DNA from 2 places in the Acidovorax facilis genome. Region 1 is predicted to be linked to the other one. Evidence: riboswitches for the same ligand, from Rfam matches in the RefSeq annotation. Region 1 holds a riboswitch; the other holds the start of a gene.

Region 1 (3,386 bases):
GCGCGCCGGTGTACTGGCAGCCTTCCAGGCGCACGTCGGCGTCGTACTCGGCCTTGAGGCGGTGCTGCACCACTTCAAACTGCAGCTGGCCCACGGCGCCCAGCAGCATGTTGCCGCCTGCGTCGGGCTTGAAGACCTGGATCGCGCCTTCCTCGCCCAGCTGGGCCAGGCCCTGCTGGAGCTGTTTGGTGCGCAGTGGGTTCTTGAGCACCACGGTCATGAACATTTCGGGCGCGAAGAAGGGCAGGCCGGTGAACTGCAGGTTGGCACCATCGGTGATGGTGTCGCCCAGCTGCACGCCGCCGTGGGTGGTAAAGCCAATGATGTCGCCTGCGTAGGCTTCTTCGACGGCCTCGCGGCGTTGCGACATGAAGGTCACCACGCTGGTGGGGCGCAGCTCCTTGGAGGTGCGCTGCACCTTGAGCTTCATGCCCGGCGTGTATTTGCCCGAGGCCACGCGCACAAAGGCGATGCGGTCGCGGTGGTTGGCATCCATGTTGGCCTGCACCTTGAACACCACCCCGGCAAAGCCTTCGTCTTCGGGCTGGATGGTCTTCACCACGGGTTGCTTGTTCACTTCAAGCGTGCTCACGCGCGGGCCGGGGGGAGGGGCCATGTCCACCAGGGCATCGAGCACTTCCATCACCCCGAAGTTGTTCACGCCGGAGCCGAAGAACACGGGGGTGAGCTTGCCAGCCAGGAAGGCTTCATGGTCCCACGCGGGCGATGCGCCCACGGCCAGTTCCATGCTCTCCAGCGCGGCGTCGAACTCGGCGCCAAAGCGTGCGCGCAGAGTCGCCTCGTCCGACAAGGGGATGGCCTCGAAGTCCTGTGGGCGGCGCTCGCTGCCGGACTCGAACACCGTCATGGTCTTGGTGCGCAGGTTGATGATGCCGCCAAAGCTCTTGCCCTGGCCCACGGGCCAGGTCATGGGGCAGCAGGGCATGCCCAGCTCGCGCTCCACCTCGTCCATGATGTCCAGTGGGTCGCGCACTTCGCGGTCCATCTTGTTGACGAAGGTGATGATGGGCGTATCGCGCTGGCGGCAGACCTCGATCAGGCGGCGGGTCTGTGCTTCCACACCGTTGGCCGCGTCGATCACCATCAGCGCCGAATCGACGGCGGTGAGCACGCGGTAGGTGTCTTCCGAGAAGTCCTTGTGGCCGGGCGTGTCGAGCAGGTTGATCACGTGCTCGCGGTACAGCATCTGCATCACCGAGCTGGCCACCGAGATGCCGCGCTGCTTTTCGATTTCCATCCAGTCGGAGGTGGCGTGGCGGCTGGCTTTGCGGCCCTTCACGGCACCGGCGATCTGGATCGCGCCCGAGAACAGCAGTAGCTTTTCCGTCAGCGTTGTCTTACCCGCGTCGGGGTGGGAAATGATGGCAAAGGTACGGCGGCGCCGGGTTTCTGGGGCGTAGGACACAGGGGGTTCCTGAATGGGATGGGTGCGGGGCAGAGCGCCCTGCGCAAGAATCTTCGGGCCGGGACCGGCGTGGGACGCAGGGGCGGCAGTGGCGGGATTTTACTGTTCCGTGCAAGGCCGAGGACGGATTCATCCCGGGGCATGGTGCGGGGAATGCACTTGCTTTTATAATCCGCCGATCCGAGGAGCGTTGCAGCGTCCCCAGCACAGGCGGGGCGTGAGGCTCGGAGTCATCTAGCAACGACGCTCATCCACTTCTCGTGTGGTGAGCTTTTTCACTCCCGCGACCAGTGGTTTTTCAACATGCTTTGGAGCAAGAAACCATCATGAACGCACGCGTCAACGCCCCGGTCAACACCGACTGCATCATTGCCGACATCGGCCTGGCCGCATGGGGCCGCAAAGAAATCCGCATCGCCGAAACCGAGATGCCCGGCCTGATGGCCATCCGCGAGGAGTTCGCGCCCAAGCAGTCGCTCAAGGGCGCCCGCATCACGGGCTCGCTGCACATGACGATCCAGACCGCCGTGCTGATCGAGACGCTGCAGGCCCTGGGCGCTGAGGTGCGCTGGGCTTCTTGCAACATCTTCTCCACGCAAGACCACGCCGCCGCCGCCATTGCTGCCGCCGGTACGCCTGTGTTTGCCATCAAGGGCGAGACCCTGGCCGAGTACTGGGACTACACCCACCGCATTTTTGACTTTGGCCCCGCCGGCACCGAAGGCGAAGGCCCCAACCTGATCCTGGACGACGGCGGCGATGCCACTCTGCTGATGCACCTGGGCAAGCGCGCCGAAAAGGACGCCTCGCTGATCGCCAACCCCACCAGCGAAGAAGAAACCTGCCTGTTCGCCTCCATCAAGGCCAAGCTGGCTGAGGACCCGACCTGGTACAGCCGCAAGAGCGCCCAGATCATCGGCGTGACCGAAGAAACCACCACCGGCGTGCACCGCTTGAAGGAAATGTCGGCCAAGGGCTCGCTGATGTTCCGCGCCATCAACGTGAACGACTCGGTAACCAAGAGCAAGTTCGACAACCTGTACGGTTGCCGTGAATCGCTGGTGGACGGCATCAAGCGCGCTACCGACGTGATGATCGCTGGCAAGGTGGCCGTGGTGGCCGGCTACGGCGACGTGGGCAAGGGCAGCGCCCAGGCCCTGCGTGCACTGAGCGCCCAGGTGTGGGTGACCGAGATCGACCCCATCAACGCCCTGCAGGCCGCGATGGAAGGCTACAAGGTCGTGACCATGGAATACGCTGCCGACAAGGCCGATATCTTCGTGACCACCACCGGCAACAAGGACGTGATCCGCCACGAGCACATGCTGGCCATGAAGGACCAGGCCATCGTCTGCAACATCGGCCACTTCGACAACGAGATCCAGGTGGCGTCGCTGGAGCAGTACGAGTGGGAAGAGATCAAGCCCCAGGTGGACCACGTGATCTTCCCGGACGGCAAGCGCATCATCCTGCTGGCCAAGGGCCGCCTGGTGAACCTGGGCTGCGGCACGGGCCACCCGAGCTTTGTGATGTCGTCGAGCTTTGCCAACCAGACCATTGCCCAGATCGAGCTGTTCACCCATAGCGACTACTACGAAAACGGCAAGGTCTACGTGTTGCCCAAGCACCTGGACGAAAAGGTGGCCCGTCTGCACCTCAAGAAGGTGGGCGCCATGCTGACGGAGCTGACCGACGAGCAGGCCGCCTACATTGGCGTGCCCAAGCAAGGCCCGTACAAGCCGGACACCTACCGCTATTGATCCCGCGCCCCAGGCGCGTTGCGCGCCTTGGCGGCATGCCGCCGGTGCGCGGGTGGATCACTGCATCGTGGTTGCTAGTATTGTGATAGCTGCTTGCGCTTGATGGATAAGCGCTGGAGGCTGATTTGACTCTTAAAGGATGAGCGCCATGCGTGCAGATGTATTTTTGGTGGAAGCGGGCCATGCGGCCACGCGCTCGC
Region 2 (3,386 bases), 1.2 Mb from region 1:
GCTGGCTGCCCTGACCACCGAAAAGTACCGCCGCGCCGCCATCAGCTATGTGCAGGGCATTGTGGGCGGCACGTTCCTGCAGTTCCTGCCGGTGCGTTGAGAGCGATTCAACCGCTTCAACCGCTTCAACCGCGGGACGCGCGGTCAGCGCGTGCCGCCATGCACGAAGATTCCGGGTGGAAACGTGGCGTTACACTTTGGTCACCCCTCCACTTCGAATCGGGACTTCGCCATGCTCCAACGTGTTTTGCTGTGGCTCACTGCGCTCTTGTTGGCCATGGTGGCTGCGACCGCGGCGCATGCCCAAGATGCGGACCTGTCCATCACGAAGACCGATGGTGTGGCCACGGCCGTCCCGGGCGGGTCGGTGACCTACACCATCACCGCCAGCAACGCAGGGCCGGACCCCGTCGTCGGCGCCACGGTTGCGGACACCTTTCCCGCCGTGCTCACCGGCACCTGGACCTGTGTGGGCGCAGGCGGCGGTACCTGCACCGCCGCAGGCAGTGGCAACATCAACGACAGCGTCAACCTGCTAGCGGGGGGATCGGTCACCTACACGGTGAGCGCCACGATCAACGCTTCTGCGACCGGAACGCTGACCAACACCGCGACAGTGACGTCCGCCGTGAACGACCCGGTTCCCGCCAACAACAGTGCCACCGATTCCGACACGCTCACGCCACAGGCCGATCTGGCCATCACCAAGACCGACGGGGTGACCACGGCCACGCCGGGCGGATCGGTCACCTACACCATCACCGCCAGCAACGCGGGGCCATCCAATGCGCCGGGGGCCACGGTGGCGGACACCTTCCCCGCATCACTCACCGGCACCTGGACCTGCGTGGGCGCGGGTGGCGGCACCTGCACCGCCGCAGGCAGCGGCAACATCAACGACACCGTCAATCTGCCCGCCGGAGGATCGGTTACCTACACCGTCAGCGCCACGGTGAGTGCAGCGGCCACAGGGACGCTGGCCAATACCGCGACGGTGACAGCGCCGGGCGGAGTGACCGATCCCGTCTCGGGCAACAACAGCGCCACGGACTCCGACACCATCACGCCGCAGGCCGATCTGTCCATTACCAAAACGGACGGCGTGACCACGGCCATACCTGGCGGCTCTGTCACCTACACCATCACCGCCAGCAACGCGGGGCCGTCCAATGCGTCGGGGGCCACGGTGGCGGATACCTTCCCCGCAGCGCTCACCGGCACCTGGACCTGCGTAGGCGCGGGTGGCGGCACCTGCACGGCAGCGGGCAGCGGCAACATCAACGATAGCGTCAACCTGCCCGCCGGTGGATCGGTGACCTATACGGTGAGCGCCACAGTGAGTGCTGCGGCCAGCGGAACGCTGGTGAACACCGCGACGGTGACAGCGCCGGGCGGGGTGACCGACCCCAATCCGGGCAACAACAGCGCCACGGATTCCGACACCATCGCATCGCAAGCCGACCTGACCATCACCAAGACCGATGGCGTGACTACGGCCAACGCTGGCGGCTCGGTGACCTACACCATCACCGTCAGCAATGCCGGACCGTCCAACGCCCCTGGCGCGACGGTGGCAGACACCCTGCCCGCCGTGCTGACCGGCACCTGGACCTGCGTGGGCTCCGGCGGCGGCACCTGCACGGCGGCGGGCAGCGGCAACATCAACGACGTGGTCAATCTGCCTGCGGGCGGATCGGTGGCCTACACCGTCACCGCCACGGTGAGCGCGTCGGCAACGGGGACACTGGTCAACACCGCGACGGTCGCGGCCCCGGGTGGCATGACCGACCCTAACCCCGGCAACAACAGCGCCACCGATACCGACACCATCACGGCAGTGGCCGCGAGCGCGATTCCGTCGTTGTCCGAGTGGGCTTTGTGGCTGATGGCTGGCTTGATGCTGCTGGCCGCACTCCGGGGCCGCCGCCCAGTGCGCTGATCCCGGGCGGGCAACTTACAATCGCCCCTCGGCCCAAGGAGCGTTGCAGCGACTTGCCATGCCCGGCTTGGTGCATGGCGATTCGTCAGGCTTGGGCCCCGCGCACCCCACCGTACACCGCAACGACGCTCACCTGTTTTTCTGCTGCCCCTGCACAGGTGAGTGAGTCCTATGTCTGCTGTATCCCTGCCCCCCATGAAGCTGTCCGGTCTGGAGCCCGTCTCCATTGGCGAGGGCACCTTGTTCGTCAACATCGGCGAGCGCACCAACGTCACCGGCTCCAAGGCGTTCGCGCGCATGATTTTGAACGGCCAGTACGAAGAAGCCCTGGCCGTGGCGCGCCAGCAGGTGGAGAACGGCGCCCAGGTCATCGACATCAACATGGACGAGGCCATGCTCGACAGCAAGGCCGCCATGGTGCGCTTTCTGCAGCTCATCGCATCCGAGCCCGACATCGCCCGCGTGCCCATCATGGTGGACAGCTCCAAGTGGGAGGTGATCGAGGCCGGTCTGCGCTGCGTGCAGGGCAAGGGCATCGTCAACTCCATATCCATGAAGGAGGGCGTGGACAAGTTTAAGCACGAGGCGCGCCTGGTGCGCCGCTACGGCGCCGCTGCCGTGGTCATGGCGTTTGACGAAAAAGGCCAGGCCGACACCTACGAGCGCAAGATCGAAATCTGCGAACGCGCCTACCGCATCCTGGTCGATGAAGTGGGCTTCCCGCCCGAGGACATCATCTTCGACCCCAACATCTTTGCCGTAGCCACCGGCATTGAAGAGCACAACAACTACGCCGTCGATTTCATCGAGGCCACGCGCTGGATCAAGCAGAACCTGCCCGGCGCCAAGGTGTCGGGTGGGGTATCGAACGTGTCGTTCAGCTTCCGTGGCAACGATCCGGTGCGCGAAGCCATCCACACCGTGTTTCTGTACCACGCCATCAAGGCCGGCATGGACATGGGCATCGTCAACGCGGGCATGGTGGGCGTGTACGACGACCTGGAGCCCGTGCTGCGCGAGCGCGTGGAAGACGTGGTGCTCAACCGCCGCCCGGATGCTGGTGAGCGCCTGGTCGAGATCGCCGAAACCGCCAAGAGCGGCGCCAAGGACGAAAGCAAGAAGCTCGAATGGCGCGGAACGCCCGAGCACCCCAAGACCGTGGGCGAACGCCTGTCGCACGCGCTGGTGCATGGCATCACCGACTTCATCACCGAAGACACCGAAGAGGCCTACCGCGAGATCCTGGCCAAGGGCGGCCGCCCGCTGCACGTGATCGAAGGCCCGCTCATGGACGGCATGAACGTGGTGGGCGATCTGTTTGGTGCGGGCAAGATGTTTTTGCCCCAGGTGGTGAAAAGCGCGCGCGTGATGAAGCAGGCCGTGGCCCACCTGATTCCCTACATCGAGGAAGAAAAGCGCCAGGACGAACTGGCCGGGCGCGATGTGC

Evidence for each region. A riboswitch is a leader RNA that binds a small molecule or an ion and turns the genes downstream of it on or off. The one in region 1 is predicted to bind S-adenosylhomocysteine.
Region 2: linked by a shared signal. The riboswitch ahead of metH (methionine synthase) and the one ahead of ahcY (adenosylhomocysteinase) in region 1 are both predicted to bind S-adenosylhomocysteine.

What each region holds. Positions count from the first base shown of each region.
Region 1 is NZ_CP192460.1:78,392-81,777, forward strand. Features, by position in the region: gene ACQ4MJ_RS00355 (peptide chain release factor 3) at 1-1,426, opposite strand, end outside; S-adenosyl-L-homocysteine riboswitch at 1,603-1,682, shown strand; gene ahcY (adenosylhomocysteinase) at 1,753-3,186, shown strand; gene ACQ4MJ_RS00365 (TlyA family RNA methyltransferase) at 3,335-3,386, shown strand, end outside.
Region 2 is NZ_CP192460.1:4,393,682-4,397,067, reverse strand. Features, by position in the region: gene ACQ4MJ_RS20155 (hypothetical protein) at 1-100, shown strand, start outside; gene ACQ4MJ_RS20150 (IPTL-CTERM sorting domain-containing protein) at 233-1,939, shown strand; S-adenosyl-L-homocysteine riboswitch at 1,969-2,077, shown strand; gene metH (methionine synthase) at 2,135-3,386, shown strand, end outside.